DNA from 2 places in the Clostridium oceanicum genome. Region 1 is predicted to be linked to the other one. Evidence: riboswitches for the same ligand, from Rfam matches in the RefSeq annotation. Region 1 holds a riboswitch; the other holds the start of a gene.
What was found. A riboswitch is a leader RNA that binds a small molecule or an ion and turns the genes downstream of it on or off. The one in region 1 is predicted to bind ZMP and ZTP.
Positions count from the first base shown of each region.

Region 1 (16,075 bases):
TCATAGTCATATTTATATTTTTATATTTAAGAACCAATAAAATCACTGAACCTATTAGTAAGCTAACAGATGCAATAAAAAAATTAGGATATGGTAATTATGATATCCCAATTGATCATGAAGGAAAAGATGAAGTGGCTATACTTGCAAGAGAATTTATAAATATGAGAGATAAGATAAAAGAACAAATAAAAACTATTGAATCAGAAAAAAACAAGGTTTATAAATTGGAAAAAGGAAGAAGAGAATTTTTTAATAGCGTAACCCATGAGTTAAAAACGCCTTTAACAGCTATATCAGGATATGCAGAGTTACTTCTTACAGGAATGGTTAAGGACAAAGATTTTGATAAAAGAGCAATTGAAAGAATATATTCAGAAAGTGGTAGACTACATAAGCTAGTTCTAGATCTTATAGAAGTATCAAAAGGTATGTGTGTTATTAAAGAAGAGCTTAATTATATTAATATAAAAGAACTTATAACTGAAATTTGTAATGATATGAATATAAAGGCTAAAAAATATTCTTTGAAAATAATACAAAATATAAATGAGGGAACAGTTAAGGTTGAGCAGAATAAAATAAGGCAAGTAATAATAAATGTGGTTGATAATGCAATAAAATATTCTTCTGGAGGAAATAAAATTTATGTTAATTCATATATATTAGAAAATAAGTACATTATTGAAGTAATAAATAATAGTAATCCAATTCCAGAGAATATATTTAATAATATATTTGAACCTTTTATAAAATCTGATAACGGTAATAAAGAGAGCAGAGGTCTTGGTTTATATTTATGTAATGAAATAATTAAAGAACATGATGGTGAAATAACTATAGAAAATGGATCTTTAATAAAAACAAAAATTCAGTTACCAATAAGGGAAGATTAGAATCAGTAGTTTTATAAAAAAATTCCTGATTTTTAATATATAATAATAAAGTATAAAATTTAATTATGTATAAAATTTTTTTAAACTAATGCTATGAAAAAGTAGTTACACATAAATTATGTGGGCTACTTTTTTATTATTAAAAAAATTTTATGATTATTTTTTAGAGTATAAAAAACTTATTATGAAAGAATTTATAAATTATTTAGAAATTCTATTTATATTAAGAGTATAATCACTGTTTTAGAATAGTGTTAGTATTAAGGCCTGTGGTTTCTAGTAGCCTTGTTTTATATTAACCTGTAATTAAATTAATAAATAAGAGGATCTTCAAAATGAAGGTCCTCTTTTTAACATATTAAAATACATTGACATATACTGGTGTCAATGATAAAATTAATTACAATAAAATATACTAACTTTATCATATCATATTTTAGAATAAAAGTCAATACTTTTAGGAGGATTTTATAATGAAAAATTCTATTGAGTTATTTAAAAGTAATTTGTTAGACAAACAAAAACAAATTTTAAAGGATATAGTTATGTGCAATGAAGTTACATCAGAATATGGATTAAAACTTTCAAAAGAAGATGCTAAAGAAATTATTGATACTAGAAATACAGCTCTTCAAAAAAGTGGTAGAGTAGAATTTAATGGTCAGATTATAAACAAAATTATTATAGCTTTTTATGATTCACCCTACATAGCTAAGTATAATTACAGTGATACAATAAATGAACTTGTAGAGATTTTTTATAATTATAAGAATGAAACTTTAGATTATCTAAGTGATGATGAATTAATAGAAATAATGAAAGATAAATTTAATAATTATTGTGAGGGGTCATTGGAACTTTTAGAAGGAAAAGCTTTATATAAAATAGCTGAAAATATAAGGTATGGTGTACATGATTATACAAATCTTAAAAATGAGAAGGACTGATAAGTTATGGAAAATCACATTCAAAAGTATAATTATTTTACAAATAATAACTTCAGTGAAGAATATTTTTTCAAAGATGTTTTGGAGTTTTGTTATAAAGAAAAATTATTAAATGATAAGATTTTAGCTAAAATATATTATGAAAGAATGGATCTTTTAAAAATAAAATTAAAATATTATACAAAAGATGAAAGTAGTTCAGCAAGAGTAGAAGTTGTCCAAAGTATTTTAGAGTGTATTGATTATACCATAGGAATTTATCTAAAAACCTTTAAGGATATAGAGATTTTAGTAAAAAAATTAAAACATATTAGCTTGTTTGATATGCTATATAAGGGACAGAGCCTTATTAAAAGTAAAATATTAGAAAGCAAATGGTTGTTTAGAAAAATTAATAAAAATAAGCTTAAAGTTAATAATTATTCTTATAGTGATACTATAGAAGGGATTGTTCCATTTTTCAAAGAATATGATGACTTTTTCAAAGCACAAGAAACTCCAGGTTCAATAGATTATCAGCTTTCTATTCAAAATATAAATTATGTAGGTATTGAATATATTTATAACTATTTGTATAACTTAAATTTAGAAAATGAGTTTTGCAGTAAATTTGATAATGATGAAGTAAATAAGCTGTTAAAAGGTTATGATGAAAAATGTGAATTGTTGCTTATAAATATATTTGAGTTAGTTCTTATTAATTCATTGGGATTAGTTATTTGTGGTAAAGATTTAAATAACCTTAATATAAATAATTTAGACAGAATTATTATAAAAAATAAATTAGAAAAATTAGATTTAGAGAAGTTACAACAAGAATTATTAAAAGATGCAAAAATATGTTGTGAAATTTTATGTATTAAAAATAAAGCATTGATATATTATATTGGAAAGGCCACATTAAAGATATCTTCTCTTATAAATGAAAACATAAAAATAAATAAATTAGAAAGAGTATTTATATCTTTTAATGAGGAAAAGAAAAAAGAAATGATTGAATACACAGATAGAAAGAAAATGGAAAACTCTAAATTTAAGAAATTAAGCGAAAAAATTAGAGAATGTCCTATTGTAGAAGGTAAGATTAAATTAATAAAAAATAACATTAAGAGTTTAGAAGATTTAATAGATATTTTAAATGCTGATTGTTTGTTTGAGGATGAGTATACTATATATTTTAAAAGTTTATCCAAAATGGAAATAGTTCTTTTATCTAAATATATATCATATTTAACTTTTGAAGATGAATATGAAAAAGAACCATATTATAAGTTTAATGAGTTTATATCAAATTTAAGTGAGAAGGATCAAAAAAATATAGCTGAAATGAAAAAGAAAATAAATTTATAGGTTCAATGAATTTTTATAATAACTTACTAAAATAATAAAGTCTATAAAATAGATACATTTTTTCTTGCTTTTCATGTATAATTTAAAAAAACATATAATTTTACTTTAATTAGAGAGACTATAAAATAATCTATATAAATTAGTAAAGGTAAATGAAGTTAATCACATAAGAAAAATAATAAAAATGAGAGGAGTAAGAAAAGATGAATAAAAAGCAAATTAAGCTATGGAAAACATTTAGTATAGTATCTATAATATATTCTATTTCAGTAGTTTGGTTAGGACAGTATTTATTTAGCGTTTTTACAAATAGAAGTTTTTATTTAGTAGAAGAATTTCAACCAAGGTTGTTTCAAACACTTATAACATATATACCCTTTGTATTACTATTTATATTTGGTTTATTTAAAATCAGGACAAAAAATTTTAAGAATACCTTTAAAGGCTTAATTTCAGCCTATGTTGTTGGTGGAATTGCATCTATGTTAATGTGGGGATATTATTTTTATGATTCTTACACATATATTATTTATGATAAAATAGGTGGTGCAAATATAGGATTAGGTATGCTTATGATTTCTTCTCCTATGATTATAGTATTACTTATGTGGATAAGTTACTTAATTTTTTCTAAAAGCAGTGAATAATATAAAAAAATAGTGGATTAATAATATTTTTAGCTATAAATATTTTGACAATTGCACTTAATAGTGATATAAAATAATTAGTTATACAACTGACGGAAGTGGAATTAACCACATGAAGTATAGCAAATATGAGCCGACCGTCTGGGCAAAGTGCCTAGATAGTAGGCTCTTTTTTATACTGAAGGAAGTGTATATATGAAAGAATTAAAACTAAAGTATGGGTGCAATCCAAATCAAAAACCATCAAGAATTTATTCAAAAGATGGAGAATTACCAATAAAAATATTAAATGGAAAACCTGGATATATAAATTTTTTAGATGCTCTTAATAGTTGGCAATTGGTAAAAGAATTAAAAGAGGCTACAGGATTAGTATCTGCTGCATCATTTAAACATGTAAGTCCTGGAGGGGCAGCTACTGCCGTTCCTTTAGATGAAACGTTAAAAAAGATATACTTTGTAGAAGGAGTAGAATTATCAGATATTGCTACTGCATATATTAGAGCAAGAGGATCTGATAGAATGTCTTCTTATGGAGATTTTGTAGCTTTATCTGATGAGTGTGATAAGCAAACAGCAACTTTTTTACGACGTGAAGTTTCTGATGGTATTATTGCTCCAGCCTATTCAAAAGAAGCGTTAGATATTTTAAAAAAGAAACGTAAAGGAACATATGTTATTATTCAAATGGATAAAGATTATAAGCCAAGAGAAGTGGAAACAAAAGATTTATATGGAATTACATTTGAACAGAAAAGAAATGATGTAAAGATAACTGAAGATCTATTTAAAAATATACCTACAAAGAATAAATTGATTCCACAAAATTGCAGAAGGGATTTAATGATATCTTTGATTACTCTAAAATATACTCAATCTAATTCTGTTTGTTACGTAAAAGATGGTCAAGCAATTGGCATAGGAGCAGGTCAGCAATCAAGGATTCATTGTACAAGACTTGCAGGAGATAAAGCAGACCGATGGTACTTAAGACAAAATCCTAAAGTATTAAATTTACCTTTTAAAGATAATTTAAAAAGATCTGAAAGAGATAATGCAATAGATGTATACATATCTAATGATTATATGGATACCTTAGCTGATGGAATTTGGAAAAATATTTTTACAAAAAAGCCAGATATTTTTACAAGTAATGAAAAAATAGAATGGTTAAAAAGTCTTAAAGGTGTAGCGCTAGGTTCAGATGCTTTTTTCCCTTTTGGAGATAATATAGAAAGAGCAAAGAAAAGCGGAGTTGATTATATTGCGCAACCAGGTGGCTCAATAAGAGATGATAATGTAATTGAAATATGTGATAAATATAATATTTCTATGGCATTTACAGGAATTCGTCTTTTTCAACATTAATATTTATAGAGAATTTCAATATAGTTATTAGTTAATATTAGATACTAAGAAAAGGGCAAGTCCAAAATAAAAATGGATTTGTCCTTATTAGTTTTATTTAACTCCTTCTTTTCCAAATCCACTTCCGAATTTTTCACTATGAAGTTCTCCTGCAGATGCCCAATTTTCTCTATCATATTCATCTATTAAAACTGTAACCCATTCAGGATATACATCCAAATCTTTAACTATAACATCTGTGATATCTTTGACTAATTTTTTTTTCTGATTAATAGAACGTCCTTTTGATATTTTTACATTAACTATTGGCAAAGTAATTCCCCCTTTATAATGATAGAATAAAGTATAAAATTTTTTATTATTTCATCCAATCTTTAATAATACTTATTTTTTTATTTGTAGCGTCTAAATTTATTTCACAACCTATAGGTAATGTCATCATAGGATGGGTGTGGCAACAATCAAAATCAGCAATAAATGGTATTTTTCTTTCTCCTAATACTTCTAAAAGAATTTCATAAGGCTTTCTTTTGGTATTTAAATCATCAAACAATTCATGTTTTCCAAGAATTATTCCTGAGATTTTGTCTAAAACACCATTTACTTTTAGTAAAGAAAAACTTTTTTCTATTACCGAAGCATCTTTTAAGGAATCTTCTATGAATAGTATATCTCCTTCTTTTATTTCTGGCATATATTCACTACCCCATATTCCTTGTATTGTGTTTAAATTACCACCAATCAATCTTCCTCTAGTAGTACCCTTATAAATTGTAAGCCATTGATTATTAAATTTCTTTTTACTTTTGTTTTGTGTTTCCCAGTTAATATACTCATCAGTCCAATATATAGGTTTTTTTAGCATGTAAGGAAATTCTATTTTATCTATGTTGATTTCTTTAAAATAATCATAAGTCCATTCTACAAAAGGATTTAATTCACCAAAGGATGCTACTAATGCTGGTCCATAGTAAGTGTTTATTCCTGTTTTTGCATATATAGCTAATAATATTGCGGTAACATCTGAATATCCTATTATTATTTTAGGATTTTTCTTAAATGCTTCATAATCTATATATGGAAGAAGTGAATTGGAATTCATCCCCCCAATAGTAGACATGATACATTTTACTTTAGGGTTTTTAATTAGAGAATTTAATTCTTCAACTCTTTCTTTAATGCTTCCTGACCTATAAAAGTCATTTTTGCCTGTTGAAGAACCTTCAAGTATTTTAAAGCCCTTATTTCTTAGAAAATTTTTCCCTCTTTCAAATCTTTTAGGACAGGTATATGTTATAGGTGATGATGGAGAGAAAATACCGATTAAATCTCCCTTTTTTAATTTAGTTAACCTATTCATTTTTTAAGCCCCCTGAAATTTTTAAGTTAACATAGCAAAAATTGAATGTAAAAAAATGTATGTAATCTATTATACATAAAAGCATATAGTGAATCAACTAAATACTAGAATTACATATAAGTAATAAAATATTATATTAAATATGAAAAAAAAATTATACATTATGTTATAATTTCAATTATATTCTTATTAAGGTAATTGTTTTAATATCTTTTTAGTAAAATATAAAATTAATGATACCAATTTATAAAATACATAGGTTTCTCTTTTAAATTTATAGTGTAATTGTAGAAGAGATTATATGACAGTAGTGTGTTATATAAAGTATATAATCATAAATTTAATTTGTTTTAAGCAAAATTTTACTAGTATAATAAGAAAGGATAAATTCAAAATAAAAATGAATTTGTCCTTTCTTATTAATTTTATTTAATTTAATTTATTTATATAATATTAATAATCTGATTTTGGTGTTTCAGGTGCATCTTTAGGAATTCCTTTTTCTTTTCTAGGGGTATCTTTTCTAAGATGCCATTCATACCAACCACCATCATATATAGTTATGTTTTTCCAACCCATTGCTAATGCATATAGATAGGTTTCACTAGCTCTCCAACCTGTACCGCAATGGAAAGATACTTTTTTATCAGGAGTAATGCCCCATTTTTTCCATCTGTTTTTTATAATATTATAGTTAAACATAGTGTCATCTACATTTCTGTAATCTTCCATATGATATGGATCTGAGCCAGCATAGCCATACCTAGAATTAGCTATATCCCCAGGTTCACCTATATATGTATAGCCACTAACTTTTCCTGTGTATTCTGCCCAACTTCTAATAGATGCTACTACAGAGTTTTTATCTTTTACAATTTTTAATTCTTCATTTAAATCAATAAAAACCTTTGGATTATTAGGTACTTTTGTTCCAAAATTTTTAGTGGTAATAGGTTTATTAGGTTCTTTTTCTAAAGGCATATTATCTAATTTCCATCTTTTTATGCCACCATTTAGTATACGAACATCGGAAACGCCTGCATACATCATTACAGCGGCACATCTTGAGGCAGCAGTCATATTAGGTCCATATAAAATTACTAATGTATCTTTTGTTATTCCTAAATCTAAAAGTTTTTTTTCTATTTCTTTATCACTTGGTTTATTCCAAAGTTCCTCTTTTTTTTCTTTAGGTATATATGCATATTCAGATATTGCTCTAGGTCCTGCTATATGATTTAAACTATCATCAATATGTAAAGCACCTTTTATATGACCTTTTTTATAATCAGAAGATTCTTTTCCAAAACTCAAATGAATAATTTTATAAGGTCTCCCATCGTATGTAGCTGGTTTTTTACCATTTACTAAATCATTAACCCATTTTGGATGAACCAATATTTTGTAGTTATCCATTTTTTCTATAGGCAAATTTTCATCTTTTTCCCATGCTTTTATTCCATCTTTAAGTATTGAAATGTTGTTGTATCCTAAATCATTTAATTTGTTAGGTATTTTTGTATCTATTTTTTTATCTGAATATAAAACTATCTTTTTGTCTTTAGTTATATCTCTTCTAGATAATTCTTTTTGAAGCTTTTCATCATCTTTTATTATTGAAAACCATTCTTTGGGAAAATCCACAGCATTTTTTATATGGCCACCTTTATTTCCATTCATACTCCAGCCTATATATTCTTCAGTAGGTCTTAAATCTACGAAGATTGATTTATCATCTTTTAAAAGTAATTTTGCTTTATCCGTACTTATTTCTTTTTTTACGTATTTTGTCTTTTTCTTATTTGAAGATTTATCAGTAGAAGTTTTTTTTGATTCAGTATTTTTGCAAGCTGATAATGTAAATAATACTACAGCAAGTAAAGTAAATATCGAAAATCTTTTTAATAAATTTTTCATCTGTATCCCCCTTAATAGTATAGAGTACTCATAGAAGTATTTTATATTTATATAACTTTAAGATAATAGAGATATTATAAATAATTTATTTGCAATCATTTAATAAAGTTATATTTAGTTTTTTTTGTTAAATAGATATAAAATAGGTGTTGAAATTATAAATGATAGTATATATGATGATAGATTATTTAAATAATCATTTTTTAAAAATTCTAAGTACATAGTTATACTGATTTTTATATGTTCAATAAAATTATAGACTTCAGTGGTATATTGGTAAGTGTATGTAGATGCTATAATTTCTACAAAAGGTATTATAAAGCTTAAGATGAAAATTGTTATAATAACTCTACAAATTTTTTTGTTTTTCTTATGATTTATAATTCCGATAATAGTAGGTTCTAGTAGTTTTGATATAAGAATTATTAGCATGAATTTTTGTCCAATTCCAAAACTATTAAAAATCAAATCTGAAATAATAATTACGAATATTCCCCAAATAGGTCCCAAAAGTGTAGATACTATAACCGTTCCTACAATATTATTTACTAATAAATTAGGAACATAAAAAAATATTTTTGCATATTCTGTAACCAATATTAAGGTTAATCCTATTAGGAAAACTATAGTTTTTAAAATTATATTATTTTTTTCTGTTGGCTTATTTATAATTATTTCTCCTTTCTATTTTAAATAGCAAAAGTGTTAAGATGAGTAATAATCTAATATTAAAAGATGTTAATAAATATTTAACAGTTAGATTATAATTTACCTTTTTATGAAAACGCAAACACTATTTGAAAATAAAATACTTATAAAAATTAGTATTTTGTTTTTTTATTAAAGTTTTTTTAAATAGGATTTGATAGTGAGGATTGTGTCCGTTGATAAGTTCTTATGAAAAAAGTTAAAACACCATAGAATTATGGTGTTTTAACTTTATAAATATAAATAATATAGGGTATTTACTTAATTATATATAAACTAAAAGTATATTGAATAACTACTTACCTTTTTCAACTTTAAATCTAAGTACTGTTTTAAGGTTATCAGTTTTAGTTTTTCTAGGATCTGAAATGTAGATTTCTCTATGGGTTTTGGATATTCTATTTAAGTTATTTTTAATACAAAAGTCTTCCATAATAGAGAAACTTTCAGGTTCTTTGTCATAAGAACCTAAATGCATCATTTGAACGCAAAGTCCATCTTCTAGACTTTTAAATTTTACTTTATGTAGTAAAGGATGAGTTTTTTTCTTTTTTACAATTTGAATTACTTCTTTAGCTAAAGTATCTGTTACAAATTCAGGTTGTCTTATCATAATTGTATAAATTAATTTATCTTTATTTAGTGTGCTTAATCCTCGAGCTTCTTCAGCTAAATCCCAAATTCCTTCAAGTGGAAATACTGTATAATCAAAATATCCTTCAGGGGTTATTCCTTTTTTAGGTAACATTTTTATAGCATATGATAAAGAGTAAAGTACTCCAATTGCTTCAGAATATTTTTCACTATTAGGATTTCCTTCTCCATGAATCATGAAAAAATTAAACTTTGGTATAGTAACAAGTTCAGGCTTATTTTTTGGTAAATATAAATTTTTAGCTTTTTTTCTCCATTCAAATTTCATATTAAATCCTCCTTTAAAGGCTATATTAGAATTATAAAGGAGATTATATGACAGCAGCATGTCATATTAAAATTATATAATGATAAATTTAATTTATTTTAAGCAAGAGTTTACAAAATCAATAGGTACATCCATTCTAGTAGCAGTTTCTTCTATTGATAAACCACTATTTAAAAATCGTTTAACAACAATAGCTATGTTTTCTCCTACTTCAATAATATGTTTATCAGGATCATAAAAACGAACTACACGTTGCCCCCAAGAATGTTCAATAATAGGGTGTACATAATTAATATTTGGCATATTATTTATTTTTTTAATAAAACTATCAAAATCATCCTCTTCAAAATATAGCTCTGCTACATTTCCACCAAAAACAAGTTCATTTTCTTGTTTATTAATAAAAGAAGACCAAGTATCTTTTGTTTGTAATGTAATACCATAGGTTAAAGTTACATTTGCTCCGAAATCAACAACAACATCTAAACCAAGTATTCTATGGTAGAATTGTTTTGATTTTTCCATATTTGAAACAACTATTAATGGATTTGAGAATTTCATAATATTCCTCCTTATTAATATTAAATAAATTATATACAAAATGTGATTGTTTTAAACTTAATTTTTTATATTAAAAAAACATATATTACATAAAAAACATTTAAACTGTAAATTAAGAGTTCTTAGTAAAGTGGATGTTTTTTAGAATATATGTTTTTATTTATATAATTATTTTGATATTATTTCTACACCATCTTCAGTAACAAGTAGAGTATGCTCCCATTGTGCTGAAAGTGAACCATCTTTTGTAAATACTGTCCAGCCATTTTTTTCGTCTATAAATATTTGGTGAGTTCCGGCATTTATCATAGGTTCAATAGTAAACATCATACCTGGTACTAAAATCATTCCTGTTCCTCTTTCTCCTACATGGGAAACAAAAGGGTCTTCATGAATATCAAGTCCAACTCCGTGTCCTCCAAATTCTCTAACTACAGAGTAACCATTTTTTTCTGCATGTTCTTGTACTGCTGCAGCAATATCACCTAAAGTACTATTCCAAGGTTTAATTGATTCTATTCCTTTATACAAAGATTCTTTAGTTACATCTACAAGTCTTTTAGCTTCTTTACTTACATTACCAATTTCAAACATTCTTGAAGCATCTGAGTAGTATCCATTGTATATAGTAGTTACATCAACATTTATAATATCTCCATCTTTAAGAATTACATCTTTGCTAGGTATACCGTGACACACTTCATTATTAACTGATGTACAAAGACTTTTTGGGAATCCTTCATAATTAAGATCAGCAGGTATTGCTCCATGTGATGTTGTAAATTCGTTGGTTAATGAATTTATTTCTTCTGTACTCATGCCTTCTTTTATTTTTTCTCCGATTAAATCTAAAAGACTATTGTTTATTTCTGCGCTTTTTCTTATACCTTCAATTTGTTCAGGTGTTTTAATAATATCTCTTGAAGGGACTATATACCCTTGTTCTGCTAATTTTGTTAGTTTTTCATCAAAATTTAAATGGCATCTTTTATATTTCAAACCACTTCCACACCAGCATTTATCATTTCTATTTAACATATATTAATCTCTCCTTTTATGACTTTGCTTAAGGCCTATTCACATAATTAATTAATATCCTACCTATTTATATGAATATGCTAAAGTGTATTTTATTTTACAATTACTTTTTATTTAATATATCCACCATGAAAATTACATTCATATACCTTTATATCGTTAAAAAAGATTTCTTCATAACCGTTAAACCATTCAAATTCTCCATGGACAATACAGTGATATTTATATTCTTCGTTTTGGTATACCATAGGCCCACGATAAGGATGATCCTTAGGCACTAAAGATAATGCTTCTTTTAAGAAATTTATTGAAAAACCTTTATCAATGATTCTTCCAGTATAATTCATTCCCCAAATAGGAACATCATTTTTTAAGAGGGACTCTTCTCCAATAAATTGTTTTTTACCTACATAAGAACGAGTATATTTTAAATTTTCTTTACTATAGAGTGTTTTATGTGAATTTTGTTTAGAATCATGTGTTTCAATTTCATTACTTTTATATGTGGATTTTTTTGCTGCACACAAAAAATTAATTATATCATTAGTTATATAATTTTTTTTATTTTCTTCTATATATAAACGGCAATTTTCTTCATAATCGTTTACTAATTTATCAATACTTACGTTGAAAATGTTACTTAAGGCAACTAATCTTGCAATATCAGGGTATGATTTACCAGATTCCCATTTTGCAACTGCTTGCCTTGATATACCAATTATTTCTGCTAATTTTTCTTGTGATAGTTTATTTTTTTTTCTTAGTTTTTGTAATTGTTTTTGAAAACTCACTAAATTCACCTCTAAATTAAGTATACTAGTAAATTAATTATATTTCTATCAAGTAAACATAACATTTTTGTCAACCAGAAGTTGCCTTTTCTTTTATTTAAAGAAATCATAAGTTTTTTAATAAATTGCTTAGATTAAAAATAAATTAGCATTTATTAGTGAAGTGCAAATTTTTTTGAAAGTATAGGATTTTGTTTATATAATTAATGATACTAATGGTAAATAGTAAGATTTCCTTAGTGGAAAAGTAAATAAAAAATGAAAGGAAAGTTATTGTCTATATTAACTTATAATAAAACGAATAAATTAATAAATGAAAAATGCTGTTTTCTAAAGTTTTTAAATTATAACAAAAGAACAAGTACAATATGGTAAAAAGACTTGTTCTTTGATAACTTAATTGTACTTGATTTATAATTTAATATAAAAACGAATTACCACATGATTTATGTTGTATTATTAAATTTCAGCAATTACTCTACAAGGCAACCCTGTCATATTTGCAAAATTAATTGGATAAGTATTTGCAGTAAATTTCATTGAATTTTTTTTATTTAAAATCTTGTCTAAATTACAGAGGTTTTCAATGATGAATACACCTTTATCAGCACAATATTGGTCCTTAGGCGTATGTTCTATGCCACGTCTTACACCTGCACAATCAATAGCGATAATTGAAACTTTACGATTGAGTAACTGCTCAATTAACTCATTTGATAATTGTGGATGTGATGTAAAATAAGGTTTTGAACCATACTGATGTTTTTCTATAAACCCTGTGTAGAAAGCAACAAACATATCATCATTAATCAAATTAATATCAATATCTGATATATCAATATCTCTGTTTAATATTTTACTTACATCAAATACTATGCCTTTTCTCTTTGTAAATTCTAATGGAAATTCTTTATTCATTACATCAAAATGAGTACCTAAATGGCCAAAAGAAACAATTTTTTCATTATCTAAAGCATCTTTATTAGATGATTTAGTAACCTTTACACTTAAATCTATTAACATATTATCACTCCTTATGATTTAGCTCTATTATTTGTTTTTCTAAATATTTATTGAATTCATTTAAAAAATTATTTATTGTTTCTAAATCTTTATTATTAAGTTGTTGAAAAAACTTTCTATCTCTTTCTTCCCAGGCAGAATGACGTTTTAGATGTTCATCAAATAAAACTTTGCCTTTTTCAGTTAATTTATAATAAATCTCTTTTTTGTTATTTTTCTTTTTATAGCTTGTAATAGCTTTTTTAGTTAATAATTTTTTTATTATTTTACTTATAGCACTTCTAGTCATTGATAATTTTGATGATAGTTTTGTAACATTAGGATTATCTAATTTACCTATTAGATTAATACAATGAATTTCTGAATATCCATAGCCGTGAAGAAATTCTTTAGAAGTTAATTTAGTTAATATATCTTGTTTTTCATAAAGTTCTTTAAATTTAGGAATTAATAATTTTGAATATGACATAAATCCTCCTTAAGTTTTGTTTCCTTGGACACAATTATAATGTGTTTTTATTTATGTGTCAACAAAAGGAATTAAAGTTAAAATTTAATTTGGAACTTTTTTATATAAATTTGTTTCTATACATTACGTAAAAAATTCAAATTTATTTTGTTAGAATTGTTTATTTTATTTAAGTAGTTTTATTTTGTTTATGATATGAATTACATTATCTAGTTGTTTTGATATATGAATAGTAAATTTTCCTCAGTGGAAAACTAAATTTAAAAATTAAGTGAAAGAAGGGTATTTATTGTCTACATTAACTTACAATAAAGAGAATAAATTAATAGATGAAAAATCTCCATATTTACTTCAACATGCTCATAATCCTGTAGATTGGTTTCCGTGGGGAGAAGAAGCTTTTCAAAAATCAAAAACAGAAGATAAACCTATATTTTTAAGTATAGGATATTCCACATGCCATTGGTGCCATGTTATGGAAAAAGAATCCTTTGAAGATGAAGAAGTAGCAAGTTTATTAAATAATAATTTCGTATCTATAAAAGTAGATAGAGAAGAAAGACCAGACATAGATAATATTTATATGACATTTTGTCAAGCTTATACTGGAAGTGGAGGTTGGCCACTTACTATAATTATGGATCCAGATAAAAAACCATTTTGGGCAGGAACTTATTTGCCTAAGAGAAGCAAATATGGAAGATTAGGACTTATAGAAACTTTAGATCAAGTAATAAATAAATGGAATGGTGAAAGAGAAAAAATAGTTGAGTCTAGCAATCTTATGTTAGATCATATAAAAACATTTCAAAGTATTTCAAAAGATAGTATAAGAGAAGGTATAATAGAAAAAACTGTAGAGGATTTAGAGAAAAATTTTGAATATGAATACGGTGGATTTGGTTATGAACCTAAATTTCCAACACCACATAATATACTTTTCTTATTAAGATATTATAAAAAGACTAAAGATGAAAAAATATTTCATATAGTAGATAAAACTTTAAAAGGTATGTGTAAAGGTGGAATATTTGATCATGTTGGTTTTGGATTTTCAAGATATTCTACAGATAGTAAGTGGCTTGTTCCTCATTTTGAAAAAATGCTTTATGATAACGCACTTTTATGTATAGCTTATACAGAAGCTTATAATGTTTTTAAAGATGAAGATTATAAAGATGTAGCAGAGAAAACTTTAAAATATGTATTAAGAGATATGACTTCAAAGGATGGAGGATTTTACTCAGCAGAAGATGCAGATTCAGAAGGAGTAGAAGGGAAATTTTATTTATGGACTGTTAGAGAAATAAAAGATATTTTAGGAGAAGAAGATGGACAATTTTATTGTAATTTTTATGATATAAAAGAACAAGGCAATTTTGAAGGAAAGAATATTCCTAATTTAATAGGAAATAGTTTGAATAATTACTATGAAAACAAAGAAAAACTAGAAAAAATGAGAGAAAAATTATTTGATTATAGAGAAAAAAGAGTTCACCCATATAAAGATGATAAGATACTAACTTCATGGAATGCTCTTATGATATCTGCATTAGCAATAGCGGGAAGAACTTTTAAAAATGAAGAATATATAAATAAAGCTGAAAGAGCAGTAGATTTTATTTTATCTAATTTAGTAGATGAAAAAGGAAGGATATATGGAAGGTATAGAGAAGAAGAAAGAGCAAATAAAGGAATCTTAGATGATTATTCTTTTCTAGTTTGGGCTTTGATAGAGATGTATGAAAGTACATTTAAAACTAAATATTTAGAAAAAGCTATATATTTTAATAATCAAATGATAGAATTATTTTATGATAAAGATATTGGTGGATTTTTCTTGTATGGGGAAGATAGTGAAAAACTTATAATAAGACCTAAAGAAATATATGATGGAGGAATTCCTTCTGGTAATTCTATAGCACTTTTAAATATGATAAAACTATATAATATTACTGAAAATGAAGATTTAAAAGGGTATATTGATGAAACTTTCAATGCTTTTGGTAAAAATATAAATGAAGGTACTATAGCATATATTTCTTCTATTATGGCGTATATGTATGAAAGATATTCTA
Region 1 is NZ_BAAACG010000008.1:363,091-379,165, reverse strand. It holds gene ABDZ71_RS07910 (sensor histidine kinase) at 1-896, shown strand, start outside; gene ABDZ71_RS07905 (DUF6323 family protein) at 1,370-1,843, shown strand; gene ABDZ71_RS07900 (DUF6179 domain-containing protein) at 1,850-3,193, shown strand; gene ABDZ71_RS07895 (hypothetical protein) at 3,397-3,840, shown strand; ZMP/ZTP riboswitch at 3,916-3,994, shown strand; gene ABDZ71_RS07890 (phosphoribosylaminoimidazolecarboxamide formyltransferase) at 4,036-5,208, shown strand; gene ABDZ71_RS07885 (2-hydroxymuconate tautomerase) at 5,302-5,520, opposite strand; gene ABDZ71_RS07880 (S66 family peptidase) at 5,567-6,568, opposite strand; gene ABDZ71_RS07875 (sulfurtransferase) at 7,022-8,485, opposite strand; gene ABDZ71_RS07870 (hypothetical protein) at 8,600-9,082, opposite strand; gene ABDZ71_RS07865 (GyrI-like domain-containing protein) at 9,489-10,115, opposite strand; gene ABDZ71_RS07860 (VOC family protein) at 10,209-10,676, opposite strand; gene ABDZ71_RS07855 (methionyl aminopeptidase) at 10,845-11,714, opposite strand; gene ABDZ71_RS07850 (DUF5680 domain-containing protein) at 11,825-12,505, opposite strand; gene ABDZ71_RS07845 (cyclase family protein) at 12,965-13,528, opposite strand; gene ABDZ71_RS07840 (MarR family transcriptional regulator) at 13,533-13,997, opposite strand; gene ABDZ71_RS07835 (thioredoxin domain-containing protein) at 14,287-16,075, shown strand, end outside.

Region 2 (16,075 bases), on a different contig from region 1:
CATCTCCTTGATATAAAATCTCTTAAAAACATTTTGTTATTAATAAAATATTTTTACTTTATCTAAAGTTTTAAAAATTTTTATCTTTAATACTTTTATTTACTATTTATAGAATTTATCTATTCTTAAATTTAATAGTTGTAAGATAAAAAAATAAAGGTAATAAATTACCTTTATAATATATTACTTTTTTTCTCTTGGCTTATCTTTGCCAAGTTTTTTTGATTCATTTGAATATCCTATTTCATTAGATGTTTCCATTTTCATTTCAGCTAATTCTTTTTTTGTCTTTTGTCCTGCTTTTTTATTATTTTTACTATTTTTATTATTCTTATGTGACATATAAGTATCCTCCATAAATCCTGTATTATATATAACTTATTGTCCCCATTTATGAAAAATATATTTATATGTAGATTTATAAAAGATATTATATAGATATTTTTTTATTTACAAAAGATAAATTACTTATAAAATATAAACTACTTAGTTTTTTTTAAAATTCTATGTATAAAATATATTGATATTAGTATTCCTACTATACTTATAAGCTGAGCAACTCTTATACTTCCTAAATATAAACTGTCTGTTCTTAGTCCTTCTATAAAAAATCTTCCAAAAGAATATAATCCTATATAGGACATAAAAACTATTCCTCTTTCATTAACTTTTTTCAATAAATAAACTAAAAATATACATATTAATATATTCCAAATAGATTCATATAAAAATGTTGGATGATAATATGTACCATCTATAAACATACCCTTTTGTACAAATTTAGGAAACTTACTTATAAACTCAAAGGATACTGGTCCTCCATGAGCTTCTCCGTTAAAAAAGTTTCCCCATCTTCCTATTGCCTGGCCTAATATTATAGAGGGAGCTGCAATGTCTGCATATTCTAAAAAACTTTCTTTTTTATGTCTTACATATAAATACACTGCTAAAACACCAAAAATTATTCCTCCATGAATAGCTAATCCACCTAGCCTTATATTAAATATATTAATTAAATTATTTCTATAACTATCAAACTCAAAAATAACATAGTATAATCTTGCTCCTATAACTGCTGAAGGAAATGCTACTAAGAAAATATTAGTAAATTCATCAAAACTAGTTTTCCTTACCTTACAATTGTACATAGCTAATAATAATGCTAATACTGCCCCTATAGAAATTATTACACCATACCATCTAATTTCAAAACTTCCTACATGAAATGCTACTGGATTCATTATATCCCACCTTTATGTTTATTTAATATTTAATCTAGTTACTACTCCTACTAACTCATTATAAACCACTCACTAAAAATTATTACTTATTTTATATTAAAATTCAATGAATATTTATATAAGGCATATTAAAATAAAAAAGCATATACTTTATTTAAGCATACACTTTATTAAAATTAAAAAACTATTATTTTTTTTCATAAAAACATATATTAGCTTCTATTTTTTCTCTTTCTAAATTTAAAACAACATAAGAAAACCATCTTTCTTTTAATTTTCTCATAGGGGATCCTGGATTTATAATTAAAATTTTGTTTTTTGTTTTTACAATAGGTTGATGACTATGTCCAAATATTATTATATCTACTTTATCATTTTTAAAAGTTTCATAAGCTCTATCCATAGTATTTTTACCTTTACCATGTCCATGAAAGAGTCCAATCCTATAACCACATAATTTAATTATTTCCTTTTCTTTTAAATTTTTTTTTATTTCATTTCTATCGTTATTTCCCCATACTCCAATAAATTTTTTACTTCTTTTTAATTTTTCAACTACTTTAAAAGAAGTAAAATCTCCTAAATGTATTATCATATCTACGTTTTTTAAAGATTTATCTATAAATTTATCAAGTTTATGAGTATTTTTATCTATATGAGTATCAGATATTACTCCTATTTTAATAAGTATCACCACCTAAATTCTTCTATTGTTTACTTCCACAATTGCTACAATACATAGCATCTGAATCTAATTCTTCTCCACAATTTTTACATAATTTTTTATTCTTATTTTTACTTATTCCCTTTTTTAAATATATTATATCTTTTTTTAACTTTTCTATTTGTTTACAATGCTTAACATAATAATCACTAACCTTTTCATTATTTTTATAATCTTTATATAATCTTCTACCTATTTTCTCATATAAATCTTCTACTTCTCTTTCTAAGGAGCTGACTTTAGCTGATGACTTAGATATTTCTAAAAGATTCTGAGATTTATCTACTAAATTATTTCCACCTTTTTGAATAGAATCTTTTACTTTATCAATAGTATATTTTATATCCATATTCATACCTCCTTTAATATATGGTATGAATATACCAATATTAATGTACAAAATTATTCATATTAAATAAACTTTTCTTATACTATATAATAAACAATTTATTTTATGGAGGGTTTTATGAAAAAGTTCCCTTTAAATATAGCTCATAGAGGTGCTAGTACCTCTGCTCCTGAAAACACTATGCCTGCTTTTGAAAGGGCTATTAAAGATCACTGTGATTGTATAGAACTAGATGTTCATTTAAGTCATGATAACATTCCAGTAGTAATACATGATGAAACTTTAAACAGAACTACTAATGGCTATGGTAGAGTTAGTGATTTTACTGTATGTGAATTGAAAAAATTAGATGCTGGAAAATATTTTTCTAAAGAATTTATAAATACTAAAATCCCTACTTTAGAAGAAGTTTTTAAATTAGTAGTTAAATATAATACTTCATTAGACATAGAAATAAAACAAAGCACTGGTGACATAGAAAAAAAAGTTATAGATCTTATTTTTAAATATAATTACGAAAATAAAGTTATAATAACATCTTTTAATCCAAAATCATTAGTAACAACAAAAAAATTATGTCCTAATATAGAAACCGGTCTTCTATTTTTCCTATTACAAAGAGATCCTATTGATTCAGCAAAAAAAATAAATGCTAATGCTCTATGTGCCAATTTTAATTTTGTAAATACACTAAATAAAGAATATATAAAAAAAATATCCGATAATAATTTAAAATTATTCACTTTTACTGTTAATAAAAAAAGTGATATGGTACATATGATTAAAAAAAATGTAGATGGTATAATCACTAATAACCCTTATGAACTTTATAAATTAAAAACTAATCCTTTTAAAAGATTATTTTATTCTCTTAATTTTAAAAAATGATAAAAGAAATTCCTAAAACTACAAATACGAAATCCTAAATTAAATAAGTAAGAGTTAAAATTATAATTTTAACTCTTACTTATTAACCTTATAATTAACATATAATTAAAAACACATACAAAATAAAATCCACATCTTTAACTTATTATTTATTTTCATATTCCTTATATATTACAAAATAATATGATTTATTGTTTTATAATTTAAACTTATTTATTATGTTATCTAAATCTATAGTAACATTTTTAAGTTTTTCTGCTGTTTCAGATACATTTTCCATAGAACTTGTTTGTTCTTGAACTGAAGCTGAAACTTCTTCTGTAGAAGCTGCTGATTCTTCTGCTATAACTGATATCCCTTGGATTGATTGTAAAACTTTTTCTTTATCTTTATATACTTTTTTAATATTATTTGCTAAATGGTTGATTTGATCTACTATATTATTTACAGAAGATGTTATTTCATTAAATGCGTTACTTGAATCTAACATAGCACTATCAACTTCACAAACAACTTTTTTAGATAAATCCATATTCTCTTTAGTCTTCTCTATTTCTGCTCGTATATTATTTACGATATCTTCTATCTCTTTAGTTGACTTTGTAGTTTGTTCTGCCAATTTTCTTATTTCATCTGCTACAACGGAGAACCCTTTGCCTGCCTCTCCAGCTCTTGCGGCTTCAATAGCCGCATTTAAAGCTAACAGGTTAGTCTGCTCTGCTATTGATTTTATAGAGCTTACAATCTCTCCTACAGCACCTGATTTATTTGCTAAAGTATTTATGTTATCTCCTAAACTATTATTAATTTTATTATTATTTTTAAATTTTTCTATAGTTTTTTCCATAGAAATTATACTATCTTTACTTATATCTTTTGTTTCTAATGCTATCTCTTTAACTTTATCTGCCCCATCATTTGTAACTTTAATCTCATCTGCTAAACTTTTTAATTTTTCCGATCCATTTTGAGCATCTGCTGCCTGGTCCATAGATCCTTTAGCAAGCTCATCAACTGTTGTTGCTACCGCTTCTATAGATTCTGTCATTTCACTAGTAGTACCATCTACCTCTTTTGAATAATTTAAAACATTTAAAGAGCTTGTTTTTAGTTCTTCTACTATAAATTTCAATTCTTCTCTAAGACTTATTACAGCTTCACCTATAACTCCTATTTCATCTTTATATTTTTTAAACTCTTCTCTTTCTTTGTTATCACTTAAATCTAATTTTTTTATCTTTTTCACTAAATCAGTAACTTTTAAAATTGGTGTTGATATTTTATTAGCTAAATACAAAGATAATATTATTGATACTACTAAAACTGCTATTATGACCCATATAAAGGTTACCATCATATTACTTAGTGGCTTTTTAAATTCTTTAAGTGACACCGCAAATCCTACTGACCAATCAGAAGAAGGTATTTTAGTCCTAGTAAATACTTTATTTTCCTTATCATAGTCTTTTAAAATTTTTATCTCTTTATCTTTTGAATTTATAGAATTTATATCCTTTAATCTTCCATCTAAAACTTTCTCTATATTGCAATAATTTTCTTCTTTAGGTTTAAAATCTTTATTTTTATGAACTAATATATTATTACTACTATCTAACAAAAAACCATAACTATTTTTTACCGGTGTGGCATCTTTAACTAATTTAGTTAAATAATCTAATACTACATCCATTCCTATTACTCCTATTGTTTTTCCTGAACGTTTTACAGGCTTTGCAATAGTTATAACCATTTTATTAAATTTTTTATCTATATAAGGAGATGAATATATTACTTTATCCTTTTCTATAGCTTCTTTATACCAGCTTCTATCTCTACAATCATAATCTTTAGTAGGTATCCAACCATTCCCTGATATAAATTTTTTATCTTCAAATCCTATATACATTCCTATTATATCCTTATTTTCTTTTAATTGATTTTTAAAATATGTATATACATATTTAGTATCATATTTATTATTATACTGAAGATCTACTGCCATAGAATCTATTACCTTAGATTTTGAAACCATCCACCCATCTATAATTGATCCATATTTTTCTGAAGCAACACTTATATTATTAGAACATTCTTTCATAACTGTTTTATAAAAAAAATAATAACTTACAGAAGAACAAATAGTTATAATCAATATACTTAATAAAGAAATCATAACTACTATCCTTGATTTTATACTCTTCATTCTCTCCCCCTCTTTCAAAATATTTATAAAATAATAACATTAATTAATTATTCGTTATATAATTGCAAAAATTAATATTTTTTCTTTTATTGTAACTTTTTTGAATTTAGAATAGAAAAAAGTCATTTGTATTTCAAAATGACTTTTTATTTTCCAATATTCTATTTTATTTTCAAAGAGAAGGAAATCATAAATTACTTAACTTCACTTACTTTTAATTTACTAAAAAATATATAATTTCTAAATAATAAAAAGCAGCTACTTAATTTAAGTAACTGCTTCTTTATCCTATATTTCATCTTATTTAAAATATCTGTTTAATAATCCTTTAAATGCTGAACCATGTCTTGCTTCATCTTTACACATTTCATGTACTGTATCATGTATAGCATCGTAATTTAATTTTTTAGCTAAAGTAGCTAGATCTTTTTTACCTTGGCAAGCACCATGTTCTGCATCTACTCTCATTTGTAAGTTCTTTTCTGTACTATCTGTAACAACCTCTCCAAGTAATTCTGCAAATTTAGCAGCATGTTCTGCTTCTTCAAAAGCTATTCTTTTATAAGCTTCAGCTACTTCTGGGAATCCTTCTCTATCAGCTTGACGACTCATTGCTAAATACATCCCAACTTCTGTACATTCTCCTGTAAAGTTAGCTCTTAATCCTTCTATAACTTCTGGATCAACATCCTTTGCTATACCTATTTTATGTTCATCTGCCCAAACCATTTCTATATCTGATTTTTCTGTAAATTTATCGCTTCCTACTCCACACTGAGGACATCTTTCTGGTGCCTCATTTCCTTCATGAATATAACCACATACTGTACATACAAATTTTTTCATATTTAATTCCTCCAATTTAATTTTTTATTTATATTAATCATTTTATTTTCTCGTTGTTGACAATTATTATTATATAATAACTATTATATTTTATCAAGACCTTTTTTAAAATTTTTTATGATTTTAAGTATTTTTTTTATTTATATATAATTCCTTTTAAATAGTTAGAATCCTCTAAAAATTCTAACTATTTAATACAATCTTAATAAAGTTAATAAAAACATCAAAATTCATCACAACTACCTCCTTATTGGAATACTATATAGTTATATATAATATATACTGGGGGGTCTTTATATGAATAACTCAGAACCTTTTGAAATAACTGAAGATGTAATAGAAGAATGTCTCTCTGAGTGTTTAGATAAATAATGATTATAATCTTATACCTGTATAAATATTTATCGTATATTTACGTAAGATTCATTACAAAAATATAAGTGTAGATTTGTCTTTAAACAAATCTACACTTATATAGGCTGCCAAATTCTATTGTTTTAAAATATTATTTAATTTTTTTAATTTATTTTTATCTAAGGAATCCACATCTTGAAGCTTATATGGAATTTTCATTTCTTTATATTTATTTACTCCTAATGTATGATAAGGTAATAATTCTACTTTCTCCACATTATTAAAAGTTTTTATATAATCTCTTAATTTTCCTATATGCTTTTCATCATCAGTTACCCCAGGAACTACTACATGTCTTATCCAAAGTTTTTTGTTTAACTTATTAACAGCATTTTTAAATTTAATAAACTCTTTCATATCTCTACCACAAATATTAAAATAATTTTTATCATCTATATGTTTAATATCTAACATAACTAAATCTGTATATTTTAATATTTCTTCATAATTTCCAAGTCCTACTCCTGCAGTATCTAAAACTGTATTTAAGTTATTTTCTTTACATAACTTAAAAAATCTCAAAAGAAACTCTGGCTGCATAAGTGGCTCTCCTCCAGAACAAGTTACTCCACCATTGTTTTTAAAGTAAGGTTTATACCTTTTAACTTTCTTTATTAAATCCTCAGCTTCTATCTCTTCTCCACCTTTTAAATCCCAAGTGTCTGGATTATGGCAATATAAGCATCTTAAAGTACACCCTTGGAAAAAAACTACAAATCTTATACCTGGTCCATCTACTAATCCTAAAGTCTCTATAGAATGTATTTTTCCCATTAAATCATCCCTTTACATGTTTTTATGGAAAGTTCTGCTTATAACTTCAAGTTGTTGTTCTCTTGTTAATCTATTAAAATTAACTGCATATCCAGATACTCTTATAGTAAGTGTAGGATATTTCTCTGGATTCTCCATTGCATCTACTAATACTTCTCTATTTAACACATTTACATTTAAATGATGAGCTTTTTGAACAAAGTACCCATCCAATATTGAAGTTAAATTATCTACTCTATCTTCAAAACTCTTTCCTAAAGCTTCTGGAACTATAGAAAATGTATTAGATACTCCATCTTGGCATACATCTTTATAAGGAATTTTAGCAACAGAATTTAAAGATGCTAAAGCTCCATTTTCATCTCTTCCATGCATTGGGTTTGCTCCAGGAGCAAAAGCTTCTCCAAGTTTTCTTCCATCTGGTGTAGAACCAGTCTTTTTACCATACACCACATTTGATGTTATAGTAAGTACAGATAAAGTATGCTCTGCATCTCTATATGTTTTGTGTTTCTTTAATTCACTAATAAAGTTTTCAACTATTTCTACTGCTATAGTATCTACTTTATCATCATCATTACCATACTTAGGGAACTCCCCTTCTATGTCAAAATCTATAGCTATTCCATTTTCCCTTATAGGTTTTACCTTAGCAAAATTTATAGCACTTAATGAATCTGCAGCTACTGAAAGACCTGCTACTCCAAAAGCCATAAATCTATGAACATCTGAATCATGAAGAGCCATCATTCCAGCTTCGTAAGCATATTTATCATGCATATAATGTATTATATTCATTGTATTTACATACATACCTGCTACATACTCTAATACTTTTAAATAATTTTCTTTAACTTTATCATAATCTAATACTTCATCTTCAATAGGATCTATATTAGGTACAACTTTTATTCCTTTTTTCTCATCTATTCCACCATTTATAGCATATAACAACGCTTTAGCTAGATTGCATCTTGCTCCGAAAAATTGCATATCTTTTCCTATCCTCATTGCTGATACACAACAAGCTATTCCATAATCATCTCCATATATAGGTCTCATAACATCATCATTTTCATATTGTATAGAATCTGTTTTTATAGATATTTTAGCACAATATTTTTTAAAGTTTTCTGGTAATTGTTGTGACCAAAGTATTGTAATATTAGGTTCTGGTGCTGCTCCTAAGTTAATTAAAGTATGTAAAAATCTAAAAGATGTTTTAGTTACTAAAGTTTTACCATCATATCCCATTCCACCTATAGATTCTGTTACCCAGTTTGGATCTCCTGAAAATAACTCATTATATTCTGGTGTTCTAAGATGCCTAACTAATCTTAGCTTTATTACAAATTGATCTATAATTTCTTGTGCTTCTTTTTCTGTTATAATTCCTTCTTTTAAATCTTTTTCTATATATATGTCAATAAAAGTACTAACTCTTCCAAGGGACATTGCCGCTCCATTATTTTCTTTAACTGCAGCTAAATATCCAAAATATAAAGCTTGAACTGCTTCCTTTGCAGTATTAGAAGGATTACTTATATCTAAGTTATAACTTAAAGCCATACTTTTCATTTCTTCTAAAGCTCTAATTTGATCTTTTATTTCTTCCCTTTTTCTCATATTAAATTCGTTCATTTCTAAAGTCATATTTTTTAAGTCATTCTTCTTTTCTTCTATTAAATAATCCATTCCATAAAGTGCAATTCTTCTATAATCACCTATTATTCTTCCTCTTCCATAGGCATCTGGAAGTCCTGTTAATAATCCTACTGTTCTAGCTTTTCTTATTTCTTCTGTATAAACATCAAATACCCCTTGATTATGAGTTTTTCTGTATTTATTAAATATCTTATTTAACTCTTCATCTAGTTTATAGTCATAAGCTTCTAGTGCTTGCTTTACCATTCTTATTCCACCAAAAGGATTTATTATTCTTTTAAGTGGAGCATCTGTTTGTAATCCTACTATAACTTCATTTTCCCTATCTATATATCCTGGAGCAAAAGAATTAATTCCAGAGATATTATCTAAATCTACTCCTAATATTCCTTCTTTTAATTCTTTTTTTAATAATTCTTCACATTTATTCCAAAGTTTTTTTGTTTTATCTGTAATTGGTTTTAAAAAACTTTCATCTCCATCATAAGGACTATAATTTTTTTGTATAAAATCTCTTACATTAACTTCTTCACTCCATAAACCTTCATTAAATTTCTCCCATTGTTTTATCATATATATACCTCCAATAAAATGTATTCAAAAAACCGCCTGGACTTTTAAATTAGCCCAGGCGGTCGGCAATTTAAAGTCATACTCCCTGTGGTTAATTCCACTTCCGCCAGTCGTATAACTCATAACTTAATTGATAATCTATCTTAATTAGAGTTTATCAGCACCTAAAGATTTTGTCAATATGTTTTATTATAGTTCCTATTCTTTTATTTTTTGGTAAAATATTAAATATATATATATTTATCTTAAATTTGCTTCATTATTCTACTAGCTATTTCCTCTTCATCTATTTTAGTATCTACCTCAATATTTATATTCTGACTATTCCCTTTAGCATTTCCACTTATATATATAATTTCCCCCATATTTTCATTTATCTTTTTTACCACCATAGCTTTATCTCCAGGATTAACTTGTACTTTTTTCCCATTAGCTATATTTAGAAAAAATTTATTTGTAATCTCTATTTCTTGCCCTATTTTATACTTCATACTAATCCTCCTTATAAAATAAAAAACATTAAAACTAAAAAGTAATTTAAATCTACAATATTATTATATAACATTGAACTATTATGTATATTTAAAATAAAAACTCATATGTTTTTTAAACATATGAGTTTCCTATATTAAAATATATTACCAGCTTATACTACCTCATCTTCTAAATCATTATTTAGATTTTTACTATCTGATATTGAAGCTAAATTTTCATCTATATCATTACAAATTTTCACATTGTCATCTACTTTTATATCAGAAACATTTATTCTATTTCCTGGATTCATATGAGATACATCTATGTTTATACTTTCAGGTAAATATTTTACTTTACCTGAAACTTTAATTTCTGAAGCAAATGTTTCTAATAAAAATCCATTATGTTCTAATTCTTCTTTTCCTGTGAAAAATAGTGGTATATTATGTTTAATAACTTCATCCTTAGATACAGCTTGCATATCTACATGGATAATATGTCCAGTTACAATATCTCTTTGAACTTCCTTTAATAAAACATATTCTTTTTTATCTTGTATTTTTACCCATAATCCTGAATTCATACCATATTTTTTAAAGCATCTTATTAATTCAGTTTTATCAAATTTAACAGACATAGTTTTTTCTACATCTACACCATATAATACTCCTGGTACAAATCCATCTCTTCTGCACTTTTTACTTTTTTCATTTCTAATTAATCCATTTATAATATTTTTATTCATAAGATTGCCTCCTCAATTTTTATTAATAAATAATTACTAAATGAAAATAATATACCATTATTTTATTAGTATGTAATTTAAAAACCGATCTCAAAATCATATGACAAAAATAAATTTTTATTATAATCATTTATATATAAGTATAAATCACTTATTGTAAAATTTAGTTATATAATTAAAAATTTACCATTTATTAAGGCATTAGTAACACCTTTTTCACATTATAAACACTTAGTTTAAATTTTTGCCACTATAAGAGGTTATTATGAAAATTTCAAAAATATATTATATGAATTAATTTTTTATTATATTTTCTAACTTAATAAGAACATTTCTATATTCTTCATTTATAATATCGTTATCTATTAAATCTATATATGAACATTCATCAATGTTCACTTCTAATATTTTATATAAACCATCTTTATATATTTTTTTTAATAATATTTTATAATTTATTAGTATATGAGAAAAATTTTTCTTGTTATAATCTAATTTTCTAACATCATAGTTTATTTTTTCTATTATTCCATATATTTGATTTATTAAACTTATTTCTTTTAAATCAAAGGTATTATATAATCTAGATATATCTTTCCAGTAATGCTTATTTATAGGGATACAAGTAGGATAGTATACATTATAATCTCTATTTATATACTTTATAGTCCTTATACTTTGAAAAATACAAGTACATATATCTAATCTTATAATACTGGCACTTTCTTTTATTTTTAAATTGTCATAACCATCTTCTATTTTTTTATTTTCTTCTAAAACTTTTCTTTGTATTTCTTCATTTTTTATATTAGACTTCTTACTTGTGTATGAAGTCCAAAGTCCTCCTATTATTGCTCCTATTATTATTGCACATGCAGAAATCATAGAGCATAATAAAGTTTGAGACATTTATATTTCATCCTTTCCTTATTAGGCTATATAAATATTTTTTACAAGAAAAAATATTTTATTAGTATTAAATAAATATAAACTTATGGTAAAATATTTATGTAATGTATTAACTTTGTAAACTATTAATGATAATATAATATGTATTGATTTTTGACAACAGAAAATTTTTATTATATAATTACTTATATTGTTTAATAGAGGATGGTGAATATGAATACAATTTCTACTATTTTTAGAGAAAAAAATCTAAAACTTACTCCTCAACGTATAGCAGTATATAAATATCTTCAGTCAACTAAAGAACATCCATCTGCAGAAACAATATATAAAGCTATACAACCTAATTATCCAACTATGAGTTTAGCTACAGTATATAAGGCTTTAAAAACTCTAGTTGAAGTTAATTTAGTACAGGAGTTAAACGTTGGAGAAGGTAACTTTAGATACGATGGTAACGTTTCTTGTCACCCACACATTCAATGTGTTTCTTGTGGTAGAGTAGATGACATTAATGGAATATCATTTACAAATCTAAATGATAAAGTTAAAGATTATACTGATTATGATGTTCTTGCTAACAAACTTTATTTTTATGGAATATGTAAAGATTGCAAAGATAAAAATGATGATTAGATATTAAATAAAAAAGCACTAATTTAGTGCTTTTTTATTTAATATATTTTACTATTTCTTCCCATTCTTTTCCTGTATATTTACCAGCTAATATATCATCTAATTTACTAGAAAGCTCTGGTTTTATCTTAGAATTTATATTATATAAAAACATTATGCTATCCTCATTTGCATCCTTTAAACTTTTAACTGTATTTTTATTTATAGGTGACAAAGACTTACCCTGTTTTTTGTTAACTTCCTTATTTGCTGTAACTACTCCCTTTTTTATAATAGCTTCTTGATTTTTATTACTTAACATAAAATCTAAAAATTTACTAACTTCTTCAGAATTTTTACCTTTTAAAGGTACACTAGCCAAACAATTTACTAGTACAGGAGTATTGTCATTTAATTTATCAACATTATATGGAGATTTTAACACATCTATATTTTTACCTTTAAATTCTTGGTTGTAATAAGACATAGCTATTATAAAAGGAATATCTCCTTGTTTAAACTTATCTAGGCTTATTTCATTTGCATTTTCAAAAGTATCTTTAGTTATTATTCCTTCCTTAACTAAATTATTATAAGTATCAAAAGATTCTTTAACTCCATCTAATTTTAAATATTCCTCTTTCCCTTTATCATAGGCTTTTTCTAAATCAATAGAATTTATTTTATTGTTAGCTATAATAGAAAATATAATAGTATTTATATCAATATCATCTGGAAGTAATACTGGTATTTTTTTATCTTTATTAACTTTCTTCATTATAGTTTTCATATCTTTTATATTTTTAGGTTCTTTTACATCTAATTTTTTTAAAGCTTCTTTGTTATATAAAATTTCAATAGTATAGGGAACTACGCCTATTCCATAGTATTTATCTCCATATCTTCCATAACTATTAAAAACACTATAATATCTATTATTTATTTTATCTTTATCATAACAACATTTCATTTCATCTAATAATCCTTTTTTGCCTAAATTCATCATTTCATTTCTAGAAATAAAAACTAAATCTGGACTATTTTCTTTAGATATATCCTTTTCTATATCATCTACTAATGAATTAGTTATATTTAATTTAACATCATGAGTATTTTTATATCCATCTGTAATAGTTTTTAGTACATTTAAAGTATGCTTATCTTTTATGTCTATATATACATTTAGTTCTTTACTGTCTTTTGAAGAATCTTTCTTATTACATCCACATATATTAAACAAAATAAAAAATATAATAAAAAACAAAAAGTACCTTTTTTGTTTCAATATCTATCACTCCTTAAGATTTTTAAATAATCGTTTATATTTATTGTTTGCAAATTAATTAAATATATATCTTTTTCATATAATTAATTAGAGGTGAAGTGTATGAAAATAAAGGTACTTTTTTTAAAGAAAAAACATATTATTTATTTTTTATTATTTATAGCAGTTTTAGTTACTTTTACAATTATCAAGAAACATAAAACTGTTTCATCATTTAATATTATAAATACTAAAAGAGTATTAAAAAAAGATTTAACTGGTGACGGACAAAAAGATTCCGTAGACATATCAATTTCTAATCACAAATATAACATAAATATAAAAAGCAAAAACAATAATCATGAACTATTAGACAATAAAAGTGATAAGTTTATAGGAGATTCAAATAAATTCTGGCCTTTAAACTTAAATTTTATTGATATATCTAGAGATAAGGTTCCTGAAATCTTTATACAATGTTCAAAATATAAGCTTCCTGCTCAATATGTATATTTTTGGGAAAACAATAAATTTACAAAGCTATACTCTTCTAATAATAATATCTTAGGTATAATTGATTATAACAATAATAAAACCCCAAAAGTTATATCTGGAAATTTAAAAAACAACAAAATATTTTATGATTCATTTATTTTTATAGAAAATAAATTAAAACGATTTGATTATAATTTTCAAGAAAGCTTTATGGGAAGCAATACTATATTAAATCTAATAGACTATATACATGGTTTACCTACTACAGAAGAAAATAGACCTAAGGATATCTTTGATAAATCAATGAAAGAAAATTCATTTGAATCTATAGGAACTCTTTGCAGTAAAAATAATATATACACTTTTGAAGATGGTTCCTTTAAAGACATAAAAACTGATAATAACGGAAATATAACAGAAGTTCAATGGGATTTAAATTTCAAAGGTATTTCTAAAGCTGATAATAACAGTGATGATATAGGAAATTATAACTTATCTGTCTTTCTTAAATTAGATAACAACTCTGATGAAACTTATAAATTCAAAATATATTCAATAAAATTAAATTAAAAAAGGGACCGCTTCACGGTCCCAAGGGGGATGGGGGGTTGTTACATCGAAAATTTTTAAATCGATGCTTATAGGGAGATTTCATCTCCGAACTACATTTATAATATTTCCCAATTATTAAAAAAATATTCAAATTTTATATTTTATTTTGTACTTTATAGTTAAAAATTATAATTATAAAATATTTTAGTACAATTTAATACTATTATAAAAGATAATAATCCTATATGTATTATTTACAATATAAATTTAAAAAATACCAAAAAATTATAGAAAGACTCTAGCCTTTCTATATATTTCACCTATATTTTTATTAATTTTGTTATACTATATATTTGAATCAATCTCTCTAGTAACTGTATCCTATTTGGACTAACCATAGGTCTTAGAGCATTTAATAATTGTAGTGTACTATCATTTGCTAGTGCAGGATTATTGGCGAAAGTGTTTGGATTTTGATTTGGATTTTGATTCATATTTAGATTTGGATTCATATTAGGATTTTGATTAGTATTTCCATTTGGATTATTACCTGAATTTGAATTTTGGCCAAAATTTGTATTTCCTGAATTTATATTATTAATCATTTCATTAATTTGATCTTTGCTCATGTTTCCTCCTAAAGAAGAAACTATACTAGATAGCTGGTTTACATCTACATTAGATAACATATTTTGTAATTCATTTAAATTAGCATTATTAATATTATTTAAATTAGGATTATTATTAATGTTATTATTTTGATTATTATTTCTACTTCTGCTATTTTTATAATCCTTTGAACGGTCATAGTCTCTATGTTTATGCTTTTTATGTTTAGACATTATATACCTCCGCAATCATTACTTATTATTAAGGAGGGCAAAATGCCCTCCTATAATGCTAATTAGCAGCCTGAGCAACATAATGAGAAGTTATTACAGCAAGACAAGTAATACAATGCTATGATAAATAATACGCTGTTATCTACCTCGCAAGCTGAGCTTCTGCAATAATCATGGTCTCCATCACCGCAATGATGATGTGCTCCACGGCATCTAAATTGTAATAGTATTAATATTAATATTAATAACCCGTTGCTTGATTTTCTTCCTCCATAATTTCCTCCGCATCCATAATTCCTACCTGGATAATTGGAGTAGCAGTTACAACAACAACATTTATTTTTATGCTTTGACATGCTAAACCCCCCTTTCTTGGGCTATGGTTCTATATTTTGTTATCTATTATTCTTCATTTGCATCTAAATTAACTATATTATTTTTTGTTCCTCCTGATGGCACTGAACATACTGGTGGACGTCTTCTACAGAAGAAGAAGGCT
Region 2 is NZ_BAAACG010000019.1:627,222-643,296, forward strand. It holds gene ABDZ71_RS19420 (small, acid-soluble spore protein, alpha/beta type) at 184-342, opposite strand; gene lgt (prolipoprotein diacylglyceryl transferase) at 483-1,241, opposite strand; gene ABDZ71_RS19430 (metallophosphoesterase family protein) at 1,429-1,935, opposite strand; gene ABDZ71_RS19435 (zinc-ribbon domain-containing protein) at 1,949-2,314, opposite strand; gene ABDZ71_RS19440 (glycerophosphodiester phosphodiesterase) at 2,432-3,202, shown strand; gene ABDZ71_RS19445 (methyl-accepting chemotaxis protein) at 3,399-5,405, opposite strand; gene ABDZ71_RS19450 (NADH peroxidase) at 5,706-6,251, opposite strand; gene pflA (pyruvate formate-lyase-activating protein) at 6,741-7,439, opposite strand; gene pflB (formate C-acetyltransferase) at 7,452-9,677, opposite strand; ZMP/ZTP riboswitch at 9,723-9,801, opposite strand; gene ABDZ71_RS19465 (hypothetical protein) at 9,923-10,168, opposite strand; gene ABDZ71_RS19470 (50S ribosomal protein L25) at 10,324-10,899, opposite strand; gene ABDZ71_RS19475 (hypothetical protein) at 11,194-11,808, opposite strand; gene perR (transcriptional regulator PerR) at 12,022-12,444, shown strand; gene ABDZ71_RS19485 (ABC transporter substrate-binding protein) at 12,479-13,708, opposite strand; gene ABDZ71_RS19490 (hypothetical protein) at 13,811-14,752, shown strand; gene ABDZ71_RS19495 (hypothetical protein) at 15,055-15,576, opposite strand; gene ABDZ71_RS19500 (hypothetical protein) at 15,979-16,075, opposite strand, start outside.
Region 2: it holds a riboswitch for ZMP and ZTP, as region 1 does, so the genes downstream of both, pflB (formate C-acetyltransferase) here and ABDZ71_RS07890 (phosphoribosylaminoimidazolecarboxamide formyltransferase) in region 1, are expected to answer to the same signal.